Regions from separate parts of the Thalassospira marina genome, predicted to be linked through region 2. Evidence: riboswitches for the same ligand, from Rfam matches in the RefSeq annotation. Region 2 holds a riboswitch; the other holds the start of a gene.
What was found. Region 2 has a riboswitch for glycine ahead of gcvT (glycine cleavage system aminomethyltransferase GcvT). Riboswitches for the same ligand answer to the same signal wherever they lie in the genome.

Region 1: linked by a shared signal. The riboswitch ahead of CSC3H3_RS02255 (L-serine ammonia-lyase) and the one ahead of gcvT (glycine cleavage system aminomethyltransferase GcvT) in region 2 are both predicted to bind glycine.

What each region holds. Positions count from the first base shown of each region.
Region 1 is NZ_CP024199.1:501,010-515,617, reverse strand. Features, by position in the region: gene CSC3H3_RS02265 (hypothetical protein) at 490-876, shown strand; gene CSC3H3_RS02260 (dihydrofolate reductase family protein) at 978-1,511, opposite strand; gene CSC3H3_RS02255 (L-serine ammonia-lyase) at 1,743-3,158, opposite strand; glycine riboswitch at 3,349-3,447, opposite strand; gene gpmI (2,3-bisphosphoglycerate-independent phosphoglycerate mutase) at 3,692-5,287, shown strand; gene CSC3H3_RS02245 (murein hydrolase activator EnvC family protein) at 5,304-6,602, shown strand; gene CSC3H3_RS02240 (S41 family peptidase) at 6,599-7,921, shown strand; gene CSC3H3_RS02235 (divergent polysaccharide deacetylase family protein) at 7,958-9,499, shown strand; gene CSC3H3_RS02230 (RNA pyrophosphohydrolase) at 9,620-10,114, shown strand; gene CSC3H3_RS02225 (hypothetical protein) at 10,230-10,418, shown strand; gene CSC3H3_RS02220 (methyltransferase domain-containing protein) at 10,464-11,264, shown strand; gene CSC3H3_RS02215 (GFA family protein) at 11,341-11,847, shown strand; gene CSC3H3_RS02210 (alpha/beta fold hydrolase) at 12,010-12,900, shown strand; gene CSC3H3_RS02200 (hypothetical protein) at 13,286-13,936, shown strand; gene CSC3H3_RS02195 (squalene/phytoene synthase family protein) at 14,126-14,608, shown strand, end outside.
Region 2 is NZ_CP024199.1:3,643,297-3,657,904, forward strand. Features, by position in the region: gene gcvPB (aminomethyl-transferring glycine dehydrogenase subunit GcvPB) at 1-1,319, opposite strand, end outside; gene gcvPA (aminomethyl-transferring glycine dehydrogenase subunit GcvPA) at 1,316-2,671, opposite strand; gene gcvH (glycine cleavage system protein GcvH) at 2,671-3,048, opposite strand; gene gcvT (glycine cleavage system aminomethyltransferase GcvT) at 3,116-4,231, opposite strand; glycine riboswitch at 4,290-4,402, opposite strand; glycine riboswitch at 4,406-4,509, opposite strand; gene CSC3H3_RS16650 (hypothetical protein) at 4,632-5,186, opposite strand; gene ispH (4-hydroxy-3-methylbut-2-enyl diphosphate reductase) at 5,609-6,556, shown strand; gene CSC3H3_RS16660 (homoserine kinase) at 6,571-7,545, shown strand; gene rnhA (ribonuclease HI) at 7,549-7,992, shown strand; gene CSC3H3_RS16670 (putative bifunctional diguanylate cyclase/phosphodiesterase) at 8,228-10,648, shown strand; gene CSC3H3_RS16680 (protein meaA) at 11,203-13,284, opposite strand; gene ccrA (crotonyl-CoA carboxylase/reductase) at 13,536-14,608, shown strand, end outside.

The sequences.
Region 1 (14,608 bases), 1.4 Mb from region 2:
GGGCCTGCGCCGTCGGGCGCAGCGTTGTCGATATTAAAGCCCTTTGCCCTTAATCATGCTCATTTTGCCGCTGCCATTTGTTGCCCAGCAAGGAGAAGTCCGCAGGGCGTAATGGTTTTACGGCCAAGGATTTCGACGTAGCAGGGCGACAAATGACAGCGGCCCGAAGGGTTTCATTTCGGCGGCTTCTGGCTGTGTTACATCACTTGCCCGATACACCGCATCGCGCTGCGCGATGTGCCTTGCCAGAAGACACGCCGAAATGAAATAAAATGAACATGATTAAGGGCAAAGGGCTTTAACGGGCCAGCAAGCTCGATTAACCCCAGCGAAGGCACAGCCGTTCGGATCGTTGCGGTTAATGATCTCCGCGAATTTCAGGTTAAACCGCGTTCGGCGGATATCCCGTCGCTTTCCGATGCGAAAATTGATGACCGTGCCATTACCGAACGCGCCTATGCCCGCAAACGCGGCGGGTTTGGCAAAGCATTGGGGGATGTTTTGCTGCCCGAAGGCGAAACGGTTGCCAATCAGGTTAAAGAAGCCATCACAACCGGTTTTCGCCGGGCCGGATACCGCGTGCTTGATGGTTCCAGCAACGCAACCGACGCAGCACAGGCCATTCCGGTAACTGCCGATATCCTTGAATTCTGGACATGGATGCAGCCGGGTTTCTGGCAGCTCACGCTTCATAACCGCATAAAGGTAACGCTTAAGGGGGATTTGCCCGCCCTTGGCAATGGCATGACGGTTGAACACCATTATCAGGATGGCATGCAAATGGTGCTGGATAACGACTGGCCGCAAACCGCTGGCCAATCCCTGACCGAGTTTGCCGACGAATTACGCCTGCGCTTGCAACAGGCCGCCAAATAGGCAGAAACCGCAAAACCAAAAAACAAAAAAGCCGATAGCAGGCCAAACCTGCTATCGGCTTTTGATTTTGTGCAAACACAATATGCGTTGCCAGATGGTGGCTATTTCAGCCGGTATTCCATTTTCACCACACCCGATTCATAGATCTGGGTTGAAACCGGCGTCGGGCGCAGATGGCTGGTATCCTTGTCAAACAGGGATATCCCCTCGCCCAGCACCACAGGAATAACAAACAGGTCAAGCTGGTCGACCATATTGGCAAACAGGAACTGGTTGATCACACTTGCACCACCCACGATCCAGACATCACCATTGTCTATCCGTTCGTTGCGCAAGGCATCGGTCAATTCCATCAGGCTGCCGCCAAAGGCGACAGTATTTTCAGGTGCATCATCCCCTAGCGGATGGGATGTCAGAACAATGGTGCGACGGTCGCCATACGGCCACTCACCATAGGACATCACCTGATCAAAGGTCCGGCGACCAATAATCAGCGTGCCAATCCGGTCCAGGAATGCTTCAAAGTCAAATTCTGTCGGGTCATAGTCGTCCAGCCAGTCAACCGCGCCATTCGGACGCGCGACATAACTATCCAGACTGACCGCGACATAAACGCGGAACAGTTTTTTACCCATTGTCATAGCCCAACCAACCAGCCGGATTTTTCCGGCTCAATTTTAGTTTTAGTTTAGTATCAATTTTCAGATACTACCCCTGATTGGTGGCGATATTCCGGCTGGAATAGGGTTATCTGGGCGACCAAACAGCAAAAACGCCCCAAAAGCCGACATTTTCCGGCCCTTGAGGCGTCCATTTAGGCCATATTTGACCTTTTTGCCGTCACGTTTACGAAATGCGCGGGCAAATCAGCATTCGACGACGTTTACATTCACCGCCAGGCCCCCCTGGCTAGTTTCCTTGTACTTGCTTTGCATATCAAGCCCGGTCTGACGCATGGTTTCGATCACACGGTCCAGCGACACGGTATGTTGCCCATCCCCGCGCAACGCCAGGCGCGACGCATTGATCGCCTTGACCGCACCCATCGTGTTGCGTTCGATGCAGGGCACCTGCACCAGCCCGCCAATCGGGTCGCATGTCAGGCCCAGATTATGTTCCATGCCAATTTCGGCGGCATTTTCCACCTGTTCGGGCGAACCACCCAAAACAGCACACAGGGCACCCGCCGCCATCGAACAGGCAACGCCAACTTCCCCCTGACAGCCGACCTCGGCTGCGGAAATGGAGGCACGCTTTTTGTAAATCGACCCAATTGCCGCTGCGGTCAGCAGAAATTCACGGATTTTCGCCTGGGTCACATTGGGACAAAACCGTTCATAATAGCGCAAAACAGCGGGAATAACCCCGGCAGCCCCATTGGTCGGTGCGGTAACAACGCGGCTGCCAGCGGCGTTTTCCTCGTTCACGGCCAACGCATACAGGTTTACCCAGTCGATCACGGTAAGCGGGTCTTTCAGGCCGGCTTCAGGCCGGTCAACCAGTTCCCGGTACAGTTTGTTGGCCCGGCGTTTGACATTCAAGCCACCGGGCAGCACGCCCGATGTGGCACAGCCGCGTTCGATGCAATCCATCATCGCCTGGTAAACGCGATCAACAAATTCATAGGTTTCATCATGGCTGCGCCAGGATTTTTCGTTTTCCATCATCACTTCGGCAATCGACAGGTTATGTTCCTTGCAGATCGCCATCAGTTCGTCAGCCGATGAAAAGGGATGTGGCAGGGTAATATTATCGCCGGAATATTCCGCCCCGCGGTCATCCCCCGAAACGATAAAGCCACCGCCCACCGAAAAATATTCCTGGCAATGCAGTTTTACCCCATCCCTGTCATAGGCCGTGATACGCATGCCATTGGGATGTTCGGGCAGGCTTTCATCCATGTGGAAAACAAGGTTGTTGGCAAAGTTGAAATCAACCTTGTACTGGCCATAAAACATCAGGCAGCTATCGCGTTTGATCGCATCCATGGTTGGTACGATATCATCGGGGTTAACCGATCGCGGGCGCTGGCCGCTCAGGCCCATCAGAACCGCAATATCGGTAGCGTGCCCCTTGCCCGTCAGTGCCAGTGACCCGTAAAGATCAACAATAAGGCTGCCGGTTTTGTCCAGAAGATTGCGGGCTTCCATTTCCAGGCAAAAGCGGAACCCGGCCCGCATCGGCCCGACCGTATGCGAACTCGATGGGCCAATTCCGATGGTGTAAAGGTCAACAACAGAAAGGTTAACGTCCTGGGGACGTTGCGTGGATGTATCAGGCATGGGCCTCCCTCGGCTCAGGATCGCGTATTATTTTTTGCGATGTCAACGAACCGGTGCCAGCCCCCTCTGTCCTTAGGGCGCAAAGCTGCCCTTACCTGAGATTGTGCATCGGCTGGCGGGCATTCAACGTTCCGCGCCGACTTCATCCTTCGGTGGAAAGGCGTTTTTCGCCTTTCGCTCTCCAGAGCCTCAATCCGCAACGGTCCATCTGCCTGAGAGTGTTCGGGGTGGATTGCTCCTTCGGCGCCATCCGGAACGTTGCCCGGCCGGTCTCTCCCGTTGCGGTATGCGAGGTATCACCGTTTAGGGTTAGGATGGTAACTGTAATCAGTAAAGCTTGTCAAAGCAGCACTGCGATCGCGTTAAAAATTCACGCGGGGTGGCTGTTCAGGCGCATCTTTCATGATAAGTTAGGCCAGAATTTGCGTCAGATGGCGGAACCCACCGCGCCCGGCGCCGTTTTGACCATTGGCTATTTACCATTTACAGGTTTGTTTACTGGTAATTCAGCCTTTTATCCTAGAAGTGGGGTTATGACAGTGACTGTATCGAACGCCGCAAAGCGTCCCCGTCCGGTGGTGCTATGCATTCTGGACGGTTGGGGCTATCGCGAGGAAAGCGAAAATAACGCCGTTGCACTGGCCAATACGCCGGTGTGGGACGACCTGTATGCCAACAACCCGACCGGCTTTATGAAGGCCTGCGGCCTGGATGTTGGCCTGCCGGAAGGGCAGATGGGCAATTCCGAAGTCGGCCACATGAATTTGGGTGCCGGGCGCGTTGTGATGCAGGAACTGCCCAAAATCGACGATGCGGTTAAAACCGGTTCGATTGCGCAGACCGATACTGTCAAAAAACTGATCGCCAAATTGCAGGAAAGCGGTGGCGTTTGCCATATTGCCGGCCTTCTGTCCGAAGGGGGTGTGCATTCACACCAGGCCCATATGGCAGCCCTTGCCAAAATCGTCGCGGATGCTGGCATTGCCGTTAAAATCCACGCCTACACCGACGGCCGCGACACCCCGCCGCGCAGTGCCGCCGATTTCCTGAAAAAATTCCGTGCCCTGCTGGGCGATGCGAATGTTGAAATCGCAACCGTCACCGGCCGTTATTACGCCATGGACCGCGATAATCGCTGGGAACGTGTCAGCCAGGCCTATTTCGCCATGGTACAGGGCAGCGCATACAAGGACGGCAAAACAGCCGCCAGCGCCGAAGATGCCATTGCCAATGCCTATGGTGCCGAAACCAACGACGAATTCATTCTGCCGACCGTGATTGGCGATTATGCCGGCATGAAGGATGGCGACGGCCTGCTGATGACCAATTTCCGGGCGGACCGTGCCCGTGAAATTCTGGCAGCCCTGTGCGCCCCGGCATTTGATGGCTTTGACCGTGGGACGCCGGTGAAATTTGCCGTTCAGGCCGGGATGGTTGAATATTCATCCAGCCATGCCGAATATATGGATGCGATTTATCCGCCCAAAACCCTGCCGAATATTTTTGGCGAAGTCGTTTCCAATGCCGGTCTGAAACAGTTGCGCATCGCTGAAACCGAAAAATACCCGCATGTGTCGTTCTTCTTTAACGGCGGCGAAGAACAGGTATTTCCGGGTGAAGACCGTATTTTGGTACCCTCGCCCAAAGTTGCGACCTATGACCTGCAGCCGGAAATGTCGGCACCCGAAGTTTGTGCCAAGCTGGTCGGCGCGATTGAAGATGAAACCTATGATGCGATCATCGTCAATTTTGCCAACCCCGACATGGTCGGCCACAGCGGCATCCTTTCGGCAGCCATCAAAGCCGCCGAAGCCGTTGATGAATGCGTAGGCAAGGTGGTTGCAGCCATTCGCAAGGTTGGCGGTACCATCTTTATCACGGCCGACCACGGCAACTGTGAAACCATGGTGGACCCCGATACCGGTGCCCCCCATACCGCCCATACCCTGAACCTGGTGCCGACCATTCTGGTCAATGCCCCGGAAGGGGTTACACTGCGCGACGGCCGCCTGGCCGACGTCGCCCCGACACTTTTGCAATTGCTGGGCTTGCCGCAACCTGCGGAAATGACCGGCAAATCGCTGATCGAAGGTCTGAAACCCGATGATGCGCTGCCCTCGGCAAGCTGATCTTGGAAAATGGCTGATGGCCCCGGCACTGGCTTCCATTCTGGTTGCCAGTGCCGGGGTGTTTTTTACGGCAGACGCCCAGTCGCTGCGCAAGGTTGATTCACGCCTGGATGCCGTCCAAAGCCAGCTTTCGGAACAGAAAAAGCAGGAAGAATTTCTGTCACGCAAATCCCATGAATTGCTGACAGAAGAACAGGCCCTGCAATCCGAGGAAGTTTCGATTGCGCGCCGCGTGCAGCAATATGAAACCGAGCTTACCGATATCGAAGACAAGCTGGTTGAACTGGAAAACCGCGAAAAGGATGCCACCACCGCCCTTGAAGACAAGGCTGGTCAGTATGCCCGCATCCTGATGGCGCTTGAACGCCTGTCAACCACCCCGCCCGAAGCCATGATCGCCCTGCCGCGCAGCCCGCAGGATACGTTGCGATCGGCGATATTGTTAAAGGCAGCCCTGCCCGGCGTAGAACAGCACGCCAAGGATTTGAAACGCGAACTGGGCGAAATTACCGAACTGCGCGCCACCATCAAATCACGGCGCAGCGAACTTGCCAGCGTGACCGACAAACTGCGCGACGAACGCGAACATCTTTCCAGCCTGCTGGATGATAAACGCCAGCTTCGCCAGGATACCGAGGACGAAGCCCGCGAAGCCGCCCGTGCCGTACAAAAAATGGCTGACGAGGCAAAAAGCCTGGGCGAATTGCTGGCCAGCATTAAAAACCGCGCCGAGGGCCTGCCCGAACCGCGCGACAAACCCGATTACGAGCTGGTCAAGGACCGGCCCGACAGCGAAATTGACGATGTTTTGCCAACGCAAACCGCATCGGCCGCCAAACCGGCAGCAAAAACCGGCAGCAAAAAAAGCGAAGCGACCGAAGAAGTGGTTGTTGCCAGCTCGATTACCGAGGCACGCGGCCATTTGCGCATGCCTGTTGCGGGCAAAGTCGTAACACTTTTTGGTGAACGCAGCGTGCAAAGCGGCCTTCCCGGCGGCACACACGCCAAGGGAATTGAGATCGAAACCCGCCCCGAGGCTCAGGTTGTATCGCCTTTTGATGGTAAAGTGGTGTTTGCCGGGCCCTTCCGGGGTTATGGCCGCCTCTTGATTATCGAACACGGCGAGGGATACCATAGTCTTGTTGCGGGTTTTGATCGCCTTGACAGTGTGGTAGGACAATATGTGTTGGCGGGTGAACCTGTTGGAACCATGGGCGAAAACAGGCCAAAACTGTATCTTGAAATGCGCCATGACGGCGAAGCGATCAATCCGCTTCCCTGGCTGGCATCACAAAACGGCAAGGTAAGCGGATGAAAAAGTCTCGATTGGTAGTATTTGCCCTGGCGGCGGGCCTGAATATCGGTCTTGCGTCGCCTGTTTTGGCGCAGGCCCCGGTCACAAGTGATTCCCCGACATCATCAGCAGAAACCTATCGGTTGCTTAACCTGTTTGGCGACGTGTTTGAACAGGTCAAAGCCAAATATGTCGAACCGGTTGATGACAAAAAGCTGATCGAAGCCGCCATTAACGGCATGCTGACATCGCTTGACCCGCATTCATCCTATCTTGATATGGATAATTTCAAGGATATGCAGGTTGATACCCGCGGTGAATTTGGCGGGCTGGGCATTGAAGTCACGCAGGAAAACGGCTTTGTCAAAGTCATTTCCCCGATCTTTGATACTCCTGCCGAAAAAGCCGGGCTGCAACCAGGCGATTTCATTACCAATATCGATGGCAAATCGGTGCGCGGCCTGCCGCTTAACGATGCCGTTGATCTGATGCGCGGCAAGGTCAATACCGACATTCGCCTGACCATCGTGCGCAAGGGCGAACAGGCACCTTTCGATGTGACGCTGACCCGTGCGGTGATCAAGATCCAGTCGGTGCGCCCGCAGGTGAAAAACGATGTCGGCTATATCCGCATTACCAAATTCAGCGAACAGACCTTTAGCGGCCTGCAACGTGCCATCGAAGAACAGAAAAAGGAAATCGGCCCGAAACTGAAAGGTTTCGTGATCGACCTTCGCAACAATCCCGGTGGTCTTCTGGACCAGGCGATTGCGGTTTCCGATGCGTTCCTTGATGCCGGTGAAATCGTATCAACCCGCCCGCGCGATACCAAAAACACCGAACGTTACACCGCCAAGGAAGGCGACCTTGCCGATAGCCTGCCGATTGTCGTTCTGATCAATGACGGGTCGGCATCGGCATCGGAAATTGTCGCCGGTGCCCTGCAGGATCATGGCCGTGCCATCATCATGGGCACACGCAGCTTTGGCAAAGGCTCGGTTCAGACCATTCTGCCGATGCCGGGCAATGTGGCCTTGCGCCTGACGACAGCGCGGTATTATACGCCGTCGGGCCGTTCCATTCAGGAAGTTGGCATTGTGCCCGATATCATCGTGCCGCAGTCCAAGGTGGAAACCATCGAAACCGGCCAGCGCCGGTCCGAAGCCGACCTGAACGGCGCCCTGCATAACGAGGATTCAGCCATTGGCGATGCTGAAACCCAGGCAGAAAAACGCCGCCAGGATGCCGAAAAAGTAACCGAAGACGATTATCAGCTTGCCCGTGCACTTGATATGATCCGGGGCATCTCGCTTTATGGCAGCTTCCGAACGAAAAGCTGAAAGATCGTGACGGGAACAGGAAGAGACTGACCCGCAGTGATCGGTAAACTGTTCAAATTCATGCGGCGTGGCCGCAAAGCGGAATCCTCTGCACCTGAACCGGACGACGATTTATCGTCCGAAACGGGGGCGGAGGATGTTCCGTTTACAGAACTGCCCTATGATGAACAGTTGCGCCGTTTGCCGCTGCGCCCGCCAACACGGCGCTGGCGCCTGTCAAAGTTTCTGTTGCTGGTTCTTTATCTGCTGCCGTTTGGCGTTGCGTCGCTGGCGGCCATTCCCCTGCTGGACCCTGAAACCGGCTGGCGCCTGTTTCATATGGGATCACCACGCGTAACCGATGCCATCCCCGGCACTGAACGCGAATTGCAGGACGAAATTGCCCAAGGCGTGCTTGATATCGAGGCGCGCAACCGTGCCGAGGAAGAAGCCCGTCGCAAAGCCGCCGCCCAAGCCGGTGCGGGCGCCCCCAATGCCGCCGACATGCCCCCGGGCGTATCGGACCTTGCAGGCGGGGAAACCGGCCAGGGCGATGGTGCGGGCGGAATGGCGGCGGGTAATGGCAGTGGCGGTTCGGCCAGTGGCCCCTCGCCCGAGGAACTGGCAGCCCTTGCAGAAGGCGGCGGATTTGATGAAAAAATCGAACCCGACCCGCTGCGCCCGGCCCCCATTCCCGGCATGGATGAAGAAGGCAGCTTTGGCCGCATTCCGCGCATTGCCGAAGATGGCCGCACGCCTGCCAAGGTTTATGCCCGCCCCTTCACGCTGGAACCAGAACAGCCCTATGTCGCGGTAATTGTTACCGGGCTTGGTCTGAACGAGGATCGCACCACCAAGGCGATCGAGGACCTGCCGCTTAACATTTCGCTGGGCCTGTCGCCCTATGCCGATAACCTGCCCAAAATTGTGGCCCGCGCCCGGCAGATGGGCCACGAAGTGTTCCTGCAATTGCCGATGGAACCCGATGATTTCCCGCTTTCGGACCCCGGCCCGCGCGCCCTGATGACCAGCCTGCCCGAAGGTGAAAACCTTGTGCGGCTGGAATGGCTGCTGGCGCGTTTTCCAGGTTATGCCGGGGTGGTGGGGCATCTGGGGTCGAAATTTGCCAATCTGGACAGTTCCATTCGCCCGGTGATAGATTTCCTCGACAAAACGGGCCTGATGTATGTTGATGGCAGCAATAGCGGCATGGTCAGCCTTGCCGCGCAGCTTGCCGCCAATACCGAAGAACCCAACGCCATTATTGATTTCAACATCGATACCATTCCCAGCCGCCGCGCCATTGATGCCCAGCTTGCCGCAATGGTGAACAAGGCAAAAACCGATGGTTTTGCCATTGGCCTTGCCCAATCCTACCCGGTGACGATCCAGCGATTGCGCAACTGGGCGCAGCGCCTGGAACGCCAGGGGGTCAAACTTGCACCAATAAGCGCCCTTGCCGGTAAACAGGTCGTCCCGCAGAACCCGCAGGAAGCCGCCGCCGCACAGCGCAGAAACATGTCTGACGAAGAAGCCCACAAGGGCGATAGCGCATCAGGCAATGCTGACGCCACCGAACAAACCATCGAGGGTAACTGATCTGCCATGTCCAAAGACCCCGTAAAAAAAGCCAAGGCCGACAAGAAAAAGAAGTCGAAAAAGCGCAAACCCGAAGGCTTGCCGCTGCCTATTGATGCCGGTCAGTCCAGCGATAGCGATATGCCCGGAAGCGACCTTCCCTATCGCCCGTGTGTTGGCATTGCCCTGTTTAATGAAAAGGGCGAAGTCTGGATTGGCAACCGCATCGGATTTGAAGGCGCCTGGCAGTTACCCCAGGGGGGCATTGACGGGGATGAAACCCCAAAAGACGCCGCCCTTCGCGAATTGATGGAAGAAATTGGCACTGACAAGGCCGAAATCATTGCCGAAACCCCCGAATGGCTGACCTATGACCTGCCCGCGCACTTGATTGGCAAGGCTTTTGGCGGCAAATACCGGGGCCAGAAGCAAAAATGGTTTGCCATGCGCTATCTGGGGCAGGACGAAGATTTTGTCATTCATGGCGATCATCCCGAATTTGATGCCTGGCGCTGGAACGACTTTTTGTCCCTTCCCGATATGATCGTTCCCTTCAAACGCCCGGTTTACCAACAGCTGGTAGAAATTTTCAAAACTGTTCCAGATCAAATCAAACAGTCAGAAGATCAGGCATAAGACGGTTTGCGTGCAAAACTGACGCATGCAAATGTGCAAAGCATGGTTCCTTTAGCGGTATCGATGCTTTAAATTCCTGTGTCGTTAACACCCCTGGGTTTGGAAGGGTTCTAAAATGGGTTTGGATCGCCTGATTTTCGGTATATTGACCATCGCTGTTGGCCTTGGTGGCCTGTTCTATGCGTCAGCCGCACATGACGGATATTCCTATTTTGTCGGGCTGGCCCTGTTTTTTGGTGCCATCCTGTTCATGTTCCAGCTGATCAACAGCCATTTCAGCGAGGTCGAAAACTCCTCGCACTAATGCCCGCGCAGGTGCCCCGGCGGGCCAAAACGAAAGGACCGGAATTTGTCCAATACACATTGGGACCCCGTTAAATATGGCCTTTTCGGTGATGAGCGCCGCCGCCCCGCAATTGATCTGATTGCCCGCCTGCCCAAACCGGCACAGGGTTTTTCCCCTGAAAACATTGTTGATCTGGGCTGCGGCCCCGGCACGGTAACGTCGCTTCTGGCGGATGCCTATGGCGTTGATGGCAACATGCCCACCATTACCGGGGTCGATCATTCTGCCGAGATGCTTGAAAAAGCCCGCAAACATGATGATCGCATCACCTGGCAGCAGCATGATATTGCCACCTGGAAGCCGGAAAAGCCGGTTGATCTGTTATTTACCAATGCGGCCCTGCAATGGGTTCCTGGCCATGCCAACCTGTTGCCGCGCCTGTGTGGTTTTGTCAAACCCGGCGGGTTGATTGCCATTCAGGTTCCCAACAATTTCCTTGCGCCCAGCCACCAGTTGATCAACGAAGCCGGTGAAAAATGGGAAAAGGAAGTTGCCGCCGCGCAGGACCAGATTAAAATCATGCGGCCGGGCGATTATTTTGATGTTCTGATTCCCCATTGCAGCAATGTCGATTTGTGGCAAACGCAATATTGCCACGTCCTCAAAGGCGAAGACCCGGTTTTTAACTGGGTTTCATCCACCGCATTGCGCCCGGTTCTGGCAAACCTGCCCAATGATGACGCCCGCGAAGCCTTTTGCACCCATTACAAAACCCGGCTAAGCCAGGTTTACCCGCCCCGCCCGGATGGGCTGACGCTGTTTCCGTTCAACCGGCTATTCATTGTTGCCAGCAAGGCCGGATAACGGCCTTTTGCCTGCCCTGCCCTGCCCTGCGTTATTGCCCACCTATTCCCGCCAAATCGCCAACAGGGAAACTGCCATGACGACGCATGATCACAGCATGGGTTCCGCCGTTGATCCCACCGTTGATGCCAACCTCGATCACACAATGACGGGACAATGCCGATGCGGGCAGGTACATTTCCAAATCACGGCCCGCCCGATCATGACGGCAGCCTGCCATTGTGCAGGTTGCCAATCCATGAGCAGCAGCGCCTTTTCCCTGACCGCCATGGTCCCCGGCGCGGCCTTTGCCGTAACCAGGGGCGAACCGGTATTGGGTGGGCTGCACGGGCCAGACTTGCACCATTTTTTCTGCCCGCATTGCATGACATGGATGTTCACGCGGATTGAAGGCATCGATGCCTTTGTCAATGTCCGCCCGACATTGTTGCAAGACAGCCGCTGGACCACGCCCTTTATCGAGACAATGACCAAAAACCGGCTTTCGTGGGTCAGCACCCCGGCGAAATACCAGTTCGATGAATTCCCGCCGATGGACCAGTTTGATGATCTGATGAAGGCCTTTGCCGCATCGCTGGACTGATTTTCGCAAGAAGCATATCCATCCCCATCGCACAAAATGACCAAACCTAAGGGCTGCCCATTGCGCGCGCGGCGTGCAAAGATATGTCTTGAGAGACGATAAAACAGCCTGCCTGAAATACCATTTCTTTGCCCGACCCATCCCCAAATGCCGGAGGCCCTGATGACCGTGACCGAAACTATCGCTGCGCAGAAAGATACGGATAACGGAACGCCAGGCCGGGTCGTTTGCGACCATTTCATTGCCTTGTGCGGTTATGAAACCCGCATCCGGCAATGGGGCCAGCCGGGTAAACCCGCGATTATCATGGTGCATGGGCTGGCACGCCTGTCCCACGATTTTGATATCCTCGCAAGCCAGCTTGCCGATGATTATTTCATTCTATGCCCCGATATTATCGGGCGCGGCCATTCCGCCTGGGCCAATAGCCCGGACGAGGAATATGTACCGGCATTCTATGCCCGGCAAATGATTGAAATGATGGACCATTTCAATATTGATCGCTGTAGCTGGATTGGCACATCGATGGGCGGCATCATTGGCATGGTTGTAACCAGCATGGCCCCAAGCCGTATTGAACGCCTGCTGTTAAACGATATCGGCCCGGAACTGGCACAGGAGGCCGTCGACCGCATCAAGGCCTATGTCGGTGGCACGCCGGAATTTGCCAGCATTGCCGAAATCGAAGCCGTTTTGCGCACCATCTATGCGCCCTTCGGCCTGGAAAACGATGCCGAATGGGCCGAACTGGCGATGAATTCCGCCCGCAGGCTGCCCAATGGCAAATTCGCCATGCATTACGATTCGCGCGTGATGGATGTTTTTCGCGACCAGATCGACGATTATGACGCCTGGGATATCTTTAATGCCATCACCTGCCCCATCACCCTGTTTAGCGGGGCGAAGTCCGATTTGATCCCCAAAGCCATCGTCGAAAAAATGACGGCAGCCAAACCCGAAATGCCGGTTCTGTCTCTGGAAAACTGCGGACATGCGCCCTATCTGAATACCAGGGCGCAAATTGAAGCCGTTAAAATATTCTTAAAAAGCTAAAGCGATCACAAAAAAACCATTTTGCAACGCAAACTGGAACGAGACTAAAAAAGCCGGAAAACCGGCATGGAATGGTTGCTATGCAATATCCGGGCTGGCGTTTTACGCCAAATTAACCATATTGCCGCAGCCCGACACGCAAACAGAAAACCCGCATCCCGTCGCCAGACTCCGTTCGGCCCAAAGATGCAAAATTTTTTCTTTCGGGGGCGTTCCTTTTGGTGCCTGCAAACGTTCAGTCCAGTGTTCGCCATTTTGGGCAACACAGGGCGGGCAATTGCAGACCCGACTGACATGGTTGAGACGGCCCTTTGGGGCTTTACGGGATTTAACGGCGATGAAAATGCGGCAGATTTTAACAGCGGGAATGATAGGTGGCATTGCAATGCTATCGACCATTTTGCCGTCTGTTGTTTGCGCGCAACAGGTTGTTTCCGAACAGGAAATGTCAGCCGCTGCCAATTCACCGGAAAGCAAACCGTCAAGCTATCTGGTGCAGGGGATTTTGCCCGCACCGGGGCGCAACGGGTTTGACAATTATTTCGCCACCGGCCCGTCCCGCAGCCACGCCACCATCCTGACCCTGCCTGGCTCGAAGGCCAAAACCGGCAGCAAAAAGCAGGAAAGCGTGATGTGGTTTGAAGCCAATAGCGACCAGACACCGGGCAAAGGTGTTTCGGCGCAGTTTGGCATTGGCTATTCCCCCAACCGCAGCCTTGGATTCGCCGTTGGCCCGGTTGTGGAATTGAATGGTTCGCTGGGCAACCATGTTGGCGTATCAGGCAGCGATGACGAGGATTACCTTGTCACCCCGACGATGCGCAGCGAAAACGGCCTTTCGGGCATCGGTTTTGGCAATGAACAGGGTTCAGACAGTGCCGGCCTTGCTGCCAGCCTGTCCTATATGCCGTTCGAGGATTTGTGGGTTGGCATTCATGGCCGCCTGACAAGCGATTTAACATCGTCAAGCAGCAGCCCGACAGACCGGTTTGATGCCATGCTGGGCCTGACAGCCGGTTACCGGTTGCAGTTTTAAGGGCGAGATCGCCTGTTTTAAGGCTTAATCCATCAATTTTTGCGAAAATTGACCCCGAATGCGGCTGATCACTTGCCAGCCCTGCATCAAGGCTGCATGTTGCCCTTGGATGCATTTTCATGCAGCGGCCAAACTCACGGTAAAAATGCCGTCTTTGGAACAGACATTACGGCAAGTTCTGGAAATTAAATGACTGCGTCACCATCGCCCTTTTACGGTTCTTCCGAAGATCCGTTTTTTGCCTGCAAGGAACTGGCTGCCGCCAAGAACGCCAACCTTTACCGGGCAGCGATGCGCCTGAACGCTGCCAGACAGCGCTTTTTCCTTGCGGCTTACGCCTCGATGCGGGTGATCGACGATATCGTCGATGATGGTTTCCTTGAAAAATCCGATGCCGAACGCGACAGCCTGCGCGACGAAACATTCGACATTATCGACCGCTGGCAGGACCAGATCGAAGCCGCCAAAGTCATGGCCGACAACCCCTGGCCCGATGTCGGCCCGCTTCCCGCTGCCGTATACGAAGCCCTGACATTGACCCTTGGCGAAAGCGATCTTTCGGTTGATCCGTGGGTGAAGCTTGCCGATGCCCTGCGCAAGGATGTGGCGGAAGACCCGCTTGATGAATGGGACGATTTCATCGCCTATTGCGAAGGGGCCACTGCCGCTCCG
Region 2 (14,608 bases):
GTCGGCTCGATCAAAAGTGCCCCATGGACCACCAGCGGGAAATACATGGTCATCGGATGGAAGCCTTCATCAATGATCGCCTTGGCAAGGTCCAGGGTCGAAACACCGGTCCCTTTGAGGAAATCATCGTCAAACAGGGCTTCGTGCATGCAATAGCCAGGGAAAGCCACACTAAGCTTGGTTTTCAGGCGTGCCAGCAGGTAATTGGCGTTCAGAACCGCATCACCCGATGCCTGGCGCAGGCCATCGGCCCCGTGGCTTTTCATGTAAGACAGCGCACGCACAAACATGCCCATCTGACCATGGAAACCCTTTAAGCGGCCAAACGGCTTGTTGCCGTCTTTTTCGTCAGCCGTTTCAACCATGTGGAAACCGTCTTCGGTTTTGACCACATAGGGAATCGGTGCAAACGGTGCCAGTGCCTCGGAAAACACAACCGGCCCGGAACCCGGACCACCGCCGCCATGCGGGGTGGAGAAGGTTTTGTGCAGGTTGATATGCATGGCATCAATGCCAAGGTCTGCCGGGCGGACACGGCCGACAATGGCGTTGAAATTCGCACCATCGCAATAGAAATAGCCACCAGCGGCATGAACCAGATCGGCGATCTTGCGAACGTCGCGTTCAAACAGGCCACAGGTATTAGGGTTGGTCAGCATGATGCCGGCCACATCGTCGCCCAGCTTGGCTTCAAAGGCGGCCAGATCAACGCGGCCATCTTCGGTCGCGGGGATCGAGTCCACCGTAAAGCCACAGGCAGCAGCCGTTGCCGGGTTGGTCCCGTGGGCCGATTCCGGCACCAGGACACGGCGACGGTTTTCACCACGTGCATCCAGGGCGGCACGAATGGCCATCATGCCACACAGTTCGCCCTGTGCGCCCGATGCAGGCGACATGGCAACGGCGGGCATACCGGTCAGAACCATCAGCCAGTGCGCGCACTGGTCGATCAGTTCCAGCGCACCCTGAACGGTGCTTTCAGGCTGCATCGGGTGCAGATCGGCAATGCCGGGCAAGCGGGCAACCTTTTCGTTCAGGCGCGGATTGTGTTTCATGGTGCACGAACCCAGCGGGAAGAAACCGGAATCGATACCGAAATTCTTCTGGCTCAGGCGGGTGAAGTGACGCACCACCTGCGGTTCGGACAGGCCAGGAAGGCCAATTGCGCTGTCTTCGGCACGGGCAAGGCCACCAAGGCGGCTTTTGACCGGTGCGGGATCGGGCAAATCAACGCCGGTACGGCCTGGCTCACCCTGTTCAAAGATCAGCTTTTCTTCAAGGACAAGGCCACGATTGCCGGTATGGGTCTGAAACGTCATGCCAGCACCTCCTTCAGGGCTGCGGCAAGGGCCGCAATGTCTTCATCGGTGTTGGTTTCGGTTGCAGCAACCAGCATATACTGGCCCAGATCGTCGCGGTTCGGATAAAGACGCGACAGCGGCACACCCGCCAGAATACCCCGTGCGACCAGTGCTTCGACCACTTCGGCAGCCGGTTTTGCCAGCTTCACGGTAAATTCGTTAAAGAAGCTGTCATTAACCACTTCAACACCGGCAACGCCATCAAGCGCATCAGCAGTGGTGACGGCGCGTTCATGGTTGATGGCCGCCAGCTTGCGGTAGCCATCTTCGCCCAGAAGGCTCATATGCACGGTGAAGGCCAGCGAACACAGGCCCGAATTGGTGCAGATGTTCGATGTCGCCTTTTCACGGCGAATATGCTGTTCGCGGGTCGAAAGGGTCAGCACAAAACCACGCTTGCCATCCTGATCGACGGTTTCACCACACAGGCGACCGGGCATCTGACGGACAAGTTTGCTGGTGGTGGCAAACAGGCCAACATACGGCCCACCATAACCCAGCGCGTTACCAATGGACTGGCCTTCGCCGCAAACGATGTCGGCCCCAAAGCTGCCCGGCGATTTGATCGCACCAAAGGCAACGGCTTCGGTAAAGACAACAATCAGAAGCGCGCCCTTGGCATGGCAGGCTTCGGCCAGTTTGGTGTGGTCCGAAAGGCGGCCGAAAACATCCGGGTACTGCACGACAACACAGGCGGTCTGATCATCGATCAGATCATCAAGTTCATCGGCAGTGGCCTGGTGTTCCGGGTGACCGTCACGACCGGCAACCTGGGTATCGCTGTACTGGCAATAGGTTTCGGTCACTTCGCGGTAATGCGGATGCAAACCACCCGAAAGAACCGCCTTTTTACGGCGGGTCGCACGGCAGGCCATCAGCACGGCTTCAGCACAGGATGTTGCCCCATCCCACATCGACGCATTGGCAACATCCATATCGGTGATGGAGGCCACCTGGGTCTGGAATTCAAACAGATATTGCAGGGTACCCTGGGCAATTTCCGGCTGATAGGGGGTGTAGGCGGTCAGGAATTCGCCACGCTGGATGATGTAATCCACCGTTGCGGGAATGTGGTGGCGATAGGCACCTGCGCCAAGGAAACTGGGGGCGGATGCCGTCCCCATGTTTTTGGCAGCAAGTTTCGCCATATCGCGTTCGACCTGCATTTCACCCTGATGGTGCGGCAGATCGACCGGTTCCTTGAGCAATGCACCCTCGGGCACATCGCAATAAAGGTCATCGACCGAGCCCGCACCGATGGTTTCAAGCATCGAGGCGCGGTCAGCCTGGGTCAGCGGAAGGTAACGCATCAGTCCTCCAGACCTTCGACGAATGCCTTGTAGCCAGCTTCGTCCATCAGATCATCAAGCTGGGAAGCATCGGACAATTTGATTTTGAAGAACCAGCCATCATTTTCCGGCGATTCGTTCACCAGTGCCGGGTTGGCATCCAGCTCTTCGTTGGCTTCGACAACTTCACCATCAACCGGTGCGTAAACGTCGCTGGCGGCCTTGACCGATTCAACAACAGCGGCATCGCCATCCTTGGACAGCTTTTTGCCGATTTCAGGCAGTTCGACATAAACGATGTCGCCAAGTGCCTGCTGGGCGTGGTCGGTAATGCCGACGGTTGCCACATCGCCGTCGATTTCCAGCCATTCATGTTCTTTGGAGAATTTCTTAGCCATTTTGATTTGTCCCTGCAAATTTGGTTGTCTGCGTAAATCTTGGTGCGGGTTGGAAGCGAAAGCTGCCTTAGCCGCGGAAATAGCGATGCGGGGCAAAAGGCAGCGCGACGATTTCCGCCGGGCGGGCCTTGCCACGGACCATCAGGTCCACCTTGGTGCCAGGCTGCGCAAATTCAATTGCGACATAGCCCATGGCAATCGGCGCATCCACGGTGGGGCCAAAACCGCCACTGGTGATTTCGCCAATTTCGTTTCCATCCTGGTCCAGCACAGCGGTATGTTCGCGGGCCGGTGCCTTGCCTTCGGGTTTAATCCCGACGCGTTTGCGATCAGCCCCGTTGGCAAGCTGATCAAGAATGATGTCGGCCCCCAGAAAACCGCCTTCTTCGCGACGGCGTTTATTGATGATCCAGTTCAGGTCACCTTCAACCGGGGTGGTCGTGGTGTCGATATCGTTGCCATACAGGCAAAGACCGGCTTCCAGACGCAGGGAATCGCGTGCGCCCAGGCCAATCGCCTCTACCTCGTCTTCGGCCAGCAGCAGGCGGGCCAGTTTATCGGCATCCGAATCCGGCACGGAAATTTCATATCCGTCTTCGCCCGTGTAACCCGAACGGGTCACAAAGCAGGGAATACCGGCAATATCGATTTCGCCAAAGGACATGAATTTCATGGTCGCAACTTCGGGCGCAAACCGGGCCAGAACATTTGCGGCTTCCGGGCCCTGCAGGGCCATCAGTGAACGATCGGTCAGTTCCAGCAACTCAACCCCGTTATCAAGGTTGGCGCGCATATGGACAATATCGTCATCCTTGCAGGCGGCATTGATCACCAGAAACAGGCTTTCACCGGCATTGGTGATCATAAGGTCATCCAGGATGGTGCCATCATCATTGGTGAAGGCGGAATAGCGGGTACGACCCGGTTTCAGAAGGGCGATATCACCGGGCACAAGCTTTTCCAGCTCGGCCACGCGGTGTTCACCAATCAGGCGAACCTGGCCCATATGCGACACATCAAACAAGCCGGCCTTGGCACGGGTATGAAGATGTTCGCCTTTCACGCCCAGCGGATATTGCACCGGCATGGCATAGCCTGCGAAAGGCACCATTTTGGCACCCAGTTCCACATGCAGATCATAAAGGGCTGTTTTAAGCAGGTTTTCAGCGTTTGGGTCCGCCATCTGGCTCTCCGTGACAGTCGTTGAGAAATATAGCCGACCAGTGGCCAACCACATCCCCCTCTGTCTTGGAGCCTGAAAGAATCACCGAACCGGGCGCAAATGTGCGCCGGGCAACAGCTTACATCTTCGGCGAGGCGCACATGAAAAAGCCATGCCGCCTGCTTTCCAGAGTCCCATCTCCCCGCGGTCCATTATGCCTGAGAGTTTCCGGGGTGGTTGCTCCTTCGGCGTCCGCGCATCACTGTGAAACGATCGCGGAACTCTCCCACGGGGATCACTTGGGTATGGCCCCTTATACGGATAACAGGACGATTGCACCAGTCAAAACATTAGAAATGCGTCACCGGTTTAAACAAATTCCAATCGCCCTGTTTGCGCAGGGCCAACCCTCAACCGCCGGTTATTTTGCGAAGCGGCGGTTATATTCCAGCTGTTCACGGCTAAGTTGGAAGCCCATGTAAATTTCGTAATCCGGGCCATAATTGACATCGGCCAGCGGCACATGCAGGGCAACCTGTTCGTCGGAATAACGCACGCGGTCAGCGTCTTTCGGAAAGGCCAGATCAACATCGAAAACCGATTTCTGCACGAATTCACCACCCGGATTTTTCAGGGCGACAAAATATTGCAGATGCTGGGTACGATCAGTTGCCGCCGGGCCCATCTGGGCGGAGAATTGCGGGCTGATCAGGATATCAAGCTGCTTGTCTTCCAGATCATAGCTGCATTCGCCAGCATAGCCTTCAAAACCGGCTTCAAACACCACATCGGTCAGATCCCGGCCCTTGGGGCTGAATTCCGTCATCTGGGCGGTATCACTTGGCAGGAAGGTCCGCGGGCAGGACGGAACCGGCGTTTCACCAAACGGGTCCGTCCCACAGGCCGAAAGGCCCACAGCCGCCACCAGAACCACACCAAGCGCACTTGCGCGCCGCAGATTGCATGCAATCGTCATCGAAGCCTCATTGATCAGACACGCCGAAGTCAGCACCCGGCACCGGTAATTGGCCGCAGTCTATGCTGTTGATCTGCCCGGCACAACCCGTTGCAGCAACAATGTGAAACGCGCCCGCATGCCTGCGCGCCAGCCACACCTTGTATAAGGCCCAGTCGCACGAAATATTGCCCGCAAATGCGCCATTCCAGCCACGCAAAACAAGGCACTATGGCGTAGACACGTCAGGCCTGCCAACGCCGACACAGCAGGGAACAGGCCGGATTGAGCCGTGAGAAAGGCCATGATCAAAGTCCGGATCACAGCCATGATTACAACGCACCATCATTGCACCTTTGGCGCAGGCACGTTATGTAACGCACAACAGCTATCAACATGATGCCGGGAACTTGCGGCATCCCTGATTATTCGAGGCGGTGCCGATGCCCGACAAAGCAGACCTGCATATTCTTCTGGCCAACCCGCGCGGCTTTTGCGCCGGGGTGGACCGTGCCATCGAGATTGTCGAAAAGGCACTGCAAAAATATGGCGCACCGGTTTATGTCCGCCACGAAATTGTTCACAACAAATTTGTCGTCGATCGCCTGCGCGATATGGGCGCGGTATTTGTTGACGAGCTTGATGCCGTGCCTGATGGCGTCCCGGTGATTTTTTCGGCCCATGGCGTGCCCAAATCGGTGCCGCAGAATGCCGAACAACGCGCCCTGCATTACCTTGATGCGACCTGCCCGCTGGTTTCAAAGGTGCACCGCGAGGCCGAACGCCACCACGGCGAAGGCAAACATATTTTGCTGATCGGCCATGCCGGGCACCCCGAAGTTGTCGGCACCATGGGCCAGTTGCCCGAAGGCAGCATGACCCTGATTGAAACCGAAGACGATGCCCGCAGCATTGAAGTCAGCGACCCGGAAAACATCGCCTTTGTCACCCAGACAACCCTGTCGCTGGATGATACGGCAAAGATGATTGCCATTTTGCAGGAACGCTTCCCGGCCATTTCCGTGCCGAAAAAGGAAGATATCTGCTATGCCACCACCAACCGCCAACATGCCGTAAAAATGATTGCCGAGCGCGCCGACGCCATCCTGGTGCTGGGCGCGCCCAATTCATCGAATTCCAACCGCCTGGTCGAAGTGGCCAAGCGCGAAGGCTGCGCGATTTCGGTGCTGGTGGAACGGGCCCGCGATATCGACTGGGACAAACTTGCCGATATCAAAACGCTTGGCATTACCGCCGGGGCATCGGCCCCCGAAGTGCTGGTTGAAGAAGTGATTGATGCCTGCAAGGAGCGTTTCAATGTCAGTGTTGAAACCATCACCCTGACCGATGAAAACGTGACCTTCAAACTTCCCCGTGAACTTGCCAGCTAAGGAATTGCCTGCCCATGGCCGTCTATACCGATGTATCCGATGAAGATATCGCCCGTTTCGTGGCGGAATATGACATCGGCAGAGTCGTCTCGTTCAAGGGCATTGCCGAGGGCGTGGAAAACACCAACTTCCTTTTGCATACCGATCAGGCACCTTTCATCCTGACCCTGTATGAAAAGCGGGTGAACCCGGATGATTTGCCGTTTTTCCTGGGTCTGATGGACCATCTGTCATCCAAGGGTTTGAACTGCCCGACCCCCATTCATGGCACCGATGGTGTTGCCCTGCGCCGCCTGTGTGGCCGACCGGCAGCCATTACATCGTTTTTGCAGGGCATGTCACCGCGTCGGGTTTTGCCCCATCATTGCGCGGGACTGGGCGATGCACTGGCAAGCCTTCATCTTGCCGGGCAGGATTTTGAAAATTACCGCCCCAATTCCCTGTCGGTAAAGGCATGGCGCCCGTTATTTGAAAGCTGCGGTGCGGGCACGGATGAAGTAATGCCCGGCCTTTCGGCCATGATTGCCAGTGAGCTGGACTATCTTGAAGCCAACTGGCCGGCAAAGCTGCCCGCTGGCGTCATCCATGCGGACCTGTTTACCGATAACGTCTTTTTCTTTCCGGGGCAGGATGAGGTTTCGGGCCTGATTGATTTCTATTTCGCCTGCAATGACCTTCTGGCCTATGACGTGGCAATTTGCCTGAATGCTTGGTGTTTTGAGCCTGATAACAGCTTTAACGTGACCAAGGCGCAAAACCTTCTGGCGCATTACAACCGCACCCGTCCGCTTTCGGATGATGAAATTGCGGCCCTGCCGATTCTGGCGCGGGGTTCGGCCCTGCGGTTTTTGCTGACCCGGCTTTATGACTGGCTTAACACCCCCGAAGGGGCGCTGGTAACACCGAAAAACCCGCGCGAATATATTAACAAGCTGCGTTTTCACCAGAAGGTGACATCGCCGGGCGCCTATGGCATCGGGGATGCATAAGCCATGAGCAACGATGATCCCAATATCGTCAGCATCTTTACCGATGGAGCGTGCAGCGGCAACCCCGGCCCCGGCGGCTGGGGGGCGATTTTGCGCTATAAGGGTGTTGAAAAGGAAATGTCGGGTGGTGAAACCGAAACCACCAATAACCGGATGGAGCTGATGGCGGCGATTTCCGCGCTTGAGGCTATCAAACGGCCCTGCCAGGTCGAAATTTATACCGACAGTTCTTATGTCCGCGATGGCATTACCAAATGGGTGTTTGGCTGGCAGAAACGCGGCTGGAAAACGGCCGATAAAAAGCCTGTGAAGAATGTGGAACTGTGGCAACGCCTGCTTGACGCCGCCCGCCCGCACAAGATTGAATGGCACTGGGTCAAGGGCCATGCGGGCCACCCGGAAAATGAACGCTGTGACGAACTGGCGCGAATGGCCGTGCCCCGCTAGGGCCGGGATGATTTTCGTTTGCGAGCCGGAATTGCAAAAATCTGGCTAAATACAATCATTTAAATTCGCCCGGACGATTTTTTTTATTCGTAAGAGCGAAATATATGTCTAAAATCAATCTTATGCTTCGCCAACGGACAAGGTTGAGATAGAAAGAAGCTATGGATGTGTATAGTATATACATCCAAATTGGGGGGATTACTGACCGAAAGATCAGGTCAGGCAGGAGGGACAATTGCCGCACGGGTCGCATGGCTTTTTGCAGCGTAAATCGCTTAGCAGCAGGCTGCTGTTTATTGCCCTGCCGCTGGTGGCCCTTTGCTGTCTGATCCTGTTTGTGATTTTCGGTTATGCCAGCTACATCGTGCTGCGCGACGATCTGAATGAAAAGATCGAACAGACCGCCGATATCAATGCCCGCGTGCTCGCCACCCCTTTCTGGTATCTTGACGTCGACAATATTGAATCCGCGCTGAACGCCATGAGCCGCGACCGCGACATTGTTGCCGTGCGCGCCCTGGGTGCCGATGGCACCGAATTTGCCCGCACCGGGGCATCGCAGGGCGACCTTGGCGATACATTGCGCCTGTCGCGCCGGGTTTATTTTGAACGCAACAATGTCCGCCATGATGTGGGCGAACTGGTCATTTACTTTACCGAGGAACGCGTGCGTGAGCTTTTATGGCGCCGCATCCTGATTGATCTGATCCTGTTTGGCCTGCTGATTGCCGTGGTAACAGCCAGCCTGCTGATTGCCAATCGCCGGTCGATCAAGGAACCGCTCTCAAGGCTTTTGCATTCCATCCGCATGACCAAACATGGCCGCCTGCGGCGCCCGGTGGAATGGAACAGCGTTGATGAACTTGGCCTTCTGATTCGCGAATATAATGAAATGGTGGCCCTGCAGGGCCAGGCCCAGGAAGAAGCCCAGCGCAAACAGGCCCTTCTTGAAGCCACCCTTCACAATATCGGCCAGGGAATTTGCCTGTTTGATCAGGATTTGAACCTGATGGTGTGGAACGAACGCTATATCGAGCTTTTGAACCTGCCGCGCGATCTGGTGAAGGAAGGAACCCCGCTTTCCGATATTTTGCGGTTTAACGGCGAACGTGGCGAATATGGCGAGGTCAGCATCCCAGCCCTGATTTCGGACCGTGTAGCCATTGCCCGCCGGCGCGAACCCTATCGCATGGAACGCACCCGCCCCAATGGCCGGGTTGTGCAGGTGGACCATAACCCCATGCCCGGCGGCGGTTATGTTGCCACCTATACCGATATTACCGAACGCAAACAAACCGAAGCCCGTATGCGCCACCTTGCCGTGCATGACGTGCTGACCAGCCTGCCCAACCGTACGCTGTTTCTGGACCGGTTGCGCCAGGCCCTGTTATCGGCACGGCGTTTTCAGCGCGGTGTGACGGTTCTGTTTGTTGACCTGGACCGGTTCAAGGACATCAATGACCATTTCGGCCATGATGTCGGCGATTTGATGATTCAGGAAATGGGCCAGCGGCTGTCGCGCATCATTCGCGATTCCGATACGGCGGCACGTTTGGGCGGCGATGAATTCGCCATCATCCAGACTGACGTTCAGAATATCGAAGACACCATTGTTCTGGCCCAGCGCATTATCGACGAACTGGCCCAGCCCTTTGACTGCCGTGGCATACGCCTGCATTCAACCGCATCGGTTGGCATCACCCTGTTCCCCGAAGATGGTGAAAACCCCGAACAGCTGGTTAAAAACGCCGATATGGCGATGTATGCCGCCAAGGCCGAAGGCCGCAATAATTACCGTTTCTTCCTGCCGTCCATGCATGAACGGGTCAAGGAACGCAAAACCATTGAAGAAGACCTGCGCAACGCGCTGGAACATGACCAGCTGGAACTGTTCTACCAGCCCAAGGTGGATTGCCTGACCGAACAGGTTGTGGGTGCCGAGGCCCTTGTGCGCTGGAAACACCCGGAACGGGGCATGATCCTGCCGGGCGAGTTCATTTCCGTTGCCGAAGAATGCGGCCTGATCAACAAACTGGGTGCGTGGGTGCTGCGCGAGGCCTGCCGCCAGACCCAGATCTGGCGGGAAAACGGCATGCCCGACCTGCGCATGGCCGTCAACCTGTCGCCCGCACAGTTCCAGGATGTTGAACTGGTGCGCACCGTGACCCAGACGCTGGAAACCACCAAACTGCCCGAAGGCACGCTGGAGCTTGAGATCACGGAATCGATCCTGATGAACAACCCGGAAAAGGCTGTTTCAACATTGAAAGAGCTGAAAAAACTGGGTGTTGGTATTGCGATTGACGATTTTGGCACCGGATATTCATCGCTGAATTACCTGAAACGCTTCCCGGTAACGTCGATCAAGATCGACCGGTCCTTTGTCAACGACATCAATGTTGACCCGGATGACAAAGCCATCGTTGATGCCGTCATCGGCCTTGGCCACAGCCTGCATCTTGATGTGGTGGCCGAAGGAGTGGAAGAAGTCGAACAGCTGCAATATCTGCAAAACAAGGGCTGCGATTTTATCCAGGGTTTCCTGTTTTCCAAACCGCTGCCCGTGCCGGTTTTTGAAAAATGGGTCAAGGACCGTAACGAAAACCAGCCCCGGCTGGGCAACCCGGTTGCCGAACCGGCCGACAGCAACGACTGATTACCAATTTTTTCTGGTCGCAAAGCCCGCGCCGGAAGCCCCCCATCATGCCAAAGGCCGCCTGATACCAGTGCGGCCTTTTGTTTTGCCAATTCCCGTATTCCTGATCACGGCCGAGAAGCCGTAGCGGATGACTAAAGCCCATTGCCCTTAATCAGGCTCATTTTACCGCTTTCATTTGTTGCCCGGCAAGGAGAAGTCCGCAGGGCATAATGGTTTTACGGCCAAGGATTTCGACGTAGCAGGGCAACAAATGAAAGCGGCCCGAAGGGTTCCATTTCGGCGGCTTCTGGCCGTGTTACATCACTTGCCCGATACACCGCATCGCGCTGCGCGATATGCCTTGCCAGACGACACGCCGAAATGAAACAAAATGAACCTGATTAAGGGCAATGGGCTTTAAAAATGTTCGTGATGCCAGAAACACACCGCCAACATTGGCCCGCACAGGGCATGTTGGTGGCAAGCGGGCAAAGGCAACAATGCACCCAATAACCTGATGCGCGAATTGCCCCACTGCCCCACTGCCCCAACAGGGGCCATCGCAGCAATTTTTAATAAAGCGCGACCTTTTCCGATGTTGTGGCAGGCGTACTGTCACCCGCATCATTTGCGCCATATTGGTCTGCCCTGCCATCCACCAGACCGACCATATCGGCCATGATGCCAACAAGCTGGTAATCCTTGGGGGTGTAAACGGCGGCAACGCCCATCTGGCGAAGAACCAGCATGTCCGATTCGGGGATGATACCGCCTACCACAACGGGGATATGCCCTGCCCCGGCATCGCGCAGGCCACGCACTACATCGCGCACCAACGCCACATGCGAGCCCGACAATATCGACAGTCCCACAATATGCGCCTTTCGTTTCAGGGCGTTTTGCACCAGATCATCGGGGGTCCAGCGGATACCATCATATAAAACATCAATCCCGGCTTCGGTTGCTTTCATCGCAATCTGTTCGGCCCCGTTTGAATGGCCATCCAGCCCCGGCTTGCCCACCAGCATTTTCATGCGCGCACCCAGTTTTTGCGAAACCGCATCAACCCTGCCTCGCAGATCGACCATTTTTTCATCGGCGGGGTCGATATCATGCTCGCCCAATACCAGCGAGGTAACGCCGGTCGGCGCGCGATATTCACCAAAAACATCGCGCAACACCTGTGACCATTCGCCGGTTGTCACCCCAGCATGGGCACAGGCGATGGAGGGTTCCATGATGTTTTCGCCATTGCGCGCAGCACTTGCCAGGTTTTCAAGGCTTTGCCGAACCGCCGCGCCATCGCGGGCGGCACGCCATTGTGCCAGTTTGGTAATCTGGTCCTGTTCGGCCATATCATCGACCGTCATGATCGACTGGATGCCTTCTGCCGTCAGGGGCGAGGATTCGGTTTCGACAAAGGCATTTACACCGACAATGCGGGTAATGCCATTTTCAATGTCAGACAGGCGTTTGGCATTGGCGCGGACCAGTTCGCCCTTCATATAGCCGCTATCGACCGCGGCAATCGCGCCCCCCATGGCATCAATTTTTGCCAGTTCGGCCCGTGCGCCTTCCTTCAGGGCGGCAACCTTGCGGTCAATCGCCGGGTTGCCATCAAACAGGTCTTCATATTCCAGAAGGTCGGTTTCATAGGCCATGATCTGCTGCAGGCGCAGCGACCATTGCTGGTCCCAGGGGCGCGGCAGGCCCAATGCCTCGTTCCAGGCGGGAAGCTGCACGGCACGCGCCCGGGCGTTTTTGGACAAAACCACCGCCAGCATTTCGATCAGGATCCGGTAAACGTTATTTTCGGGCTGCTGTTCGGTCAGGCCCAGCGAATTGACCTGCACGCCATACCGGAAACGGCGGTATTTTTCATCGGCAATGCAGTAACGGTCGCGGGTGATTTCATCCCATAATTCGCAAAAGGCCCGCATTTTGCAAATTTCGGTGACAAAGCGAATCCCGGCATTCACAAAAAACGAAATCCGCCCGACCACTTTGGCAAAGTCATCATCGGGTACCTGGCCCGAATTGCGCACGGCATCAAGCACCGCAATCGCCGTGGCAAGGGCAAAGGCCAGTTCCTGTTCCGGCGTCGCACCTGCTTCCTGCAGGTGATAGGAACACACATTCATCGGGTTCCATTTGGGAATCTCGCGATAGGTAAATGCCGCCACATCGGTAATCAGCTTCAGGCTGGGGGCGGGCGGAAAGATATATGTCCCGCGCGACAGATATTCCTTGATGATGTCATTCTGGGTGGTGCCCTGCAAATCGGCGCGTTTCACGCCCTGCTTTTCGGCCACCGCAATATAAAGGGCGAGTAACCATGCCGCCGGGGCATTGATGGTCATGGATGTGTTCATTTTATCAAGCGGGATGCCATCAAACAGGGTTTCCATATCGCCCAGATGCGATACCGGCACCCCAACCTTGCCCACTTCGCCGCGCGCCAGCACATGGTCCGAGTCATATCCCGTCTGGGTGGGCAGGTCGAACGCCACCGACAGGCCGGTTTGCCCCTTTGCCAGGTTTTGCCGGTAAAGGGTATTCGATGCACTGGCCGAACTATGCCCGGCATAGGTGCGAATCAGCCATGGGCGGTCGCGTTCCGGTGATGTTGCAGTGCGTGTGCGATCAGATGACATGGCGGCCTCGCGTACATTTGTTACCAGAATGCTTTCCGAATATTTCGCAAAAACGTTCTTAAATTACCCACTAGACATTTACTGGGTAATTATATAACAATTTGTGCATCGCGATAAAAGAGAAATTACGCAACGCAGTAAAACCAAAGCGTTAGACATCATCGCCAGCGGGGACTCGCCCACGAACCAATCCCCCAAACCGGCAAGCCACCATCCCGTGCCGTTCGCGGCCCGAAAAAGGAGTGAAGGCCATGAATACCGCCGCTGAAATCATTTCATACCCGGGTGGACCGGATGTCAAAGACCTCTATGAGATCGGGGAAATTCCGCCGCTGGGTCATGTGCCCAAACAGATGTATGCCTGGGCCATCCGGCGGGAACGTCACGGTGAACCCGATACCGCAATGCAATGCGAGGTGGTTGATGTTCCGGCACTGGATTCGCACGAGGTGCTGGTGCTGGTGATGGCTGCGGGCGTTAATTATAACGGCGTCTGGGCCGCCCTTGGCAAACCGATTTCGGTTTTTGATGTGCATAACGAACCGTTCCATATTGCCGGGTCAGATGCATCGGGCATTGTCTGGGCGGTCGGGTCCAAGGTGACACGCTGGAAAGTCGGTGATGAAGTTGTCATTCACTGCAACCAGGATGATGGCGACGACGAGGAATGCAATGGTGGCGACCCGATGTTATCGCCCACCCAGCGCATTTGGGGGTATGAAACCCCCGATGGGTCGTTTGCCCAGTTTACCAATGTGCAGTCCCAGCAATTAATGCCACGCCCCAAACACCTGACCTGGGAAGAAAGTGCATGTTACACACTGACACTGGCAACCGCCTATCGCATGTTATTTGGCCATCGCCCGCATATTTTGCGCCCCGGCCATAATGTGCTGGTTTGGGGGGCATCGGGTGGTTTGGGGTCCATGGCGATCCAGTTGATCACCACGGCCGGGGCCAACGCGATTGGCGTTATTTCCGATGAAAGCAAACGCGATTTCGTGCTGGGCCTGGGGGCCAAGGCGGTTATCAACCGCAAGGATTTTGACTGCTGGGGCCAGCTTCCCACCGTTAATGGCCCGGAATTTGGCGCCTATATGAAAGAAGTGCGCAAATTCGGCAAAGCAATTTGGGACATTACCGGCAAGGGCGTGGATGTGGACATTGTGTTTGAACATCCCGGCGAGCAAACCTTCCCGGTTTCGTGCAACGTGGTTAAACGCGGCGGCATGGTGGTGTTTTGTGCCGGCACCACCGGCTTTAACCTGACATTTGATGCCCGTTTTGTCTGGATGCGGCAAAAACGCATTCAGGGCAGCCACTT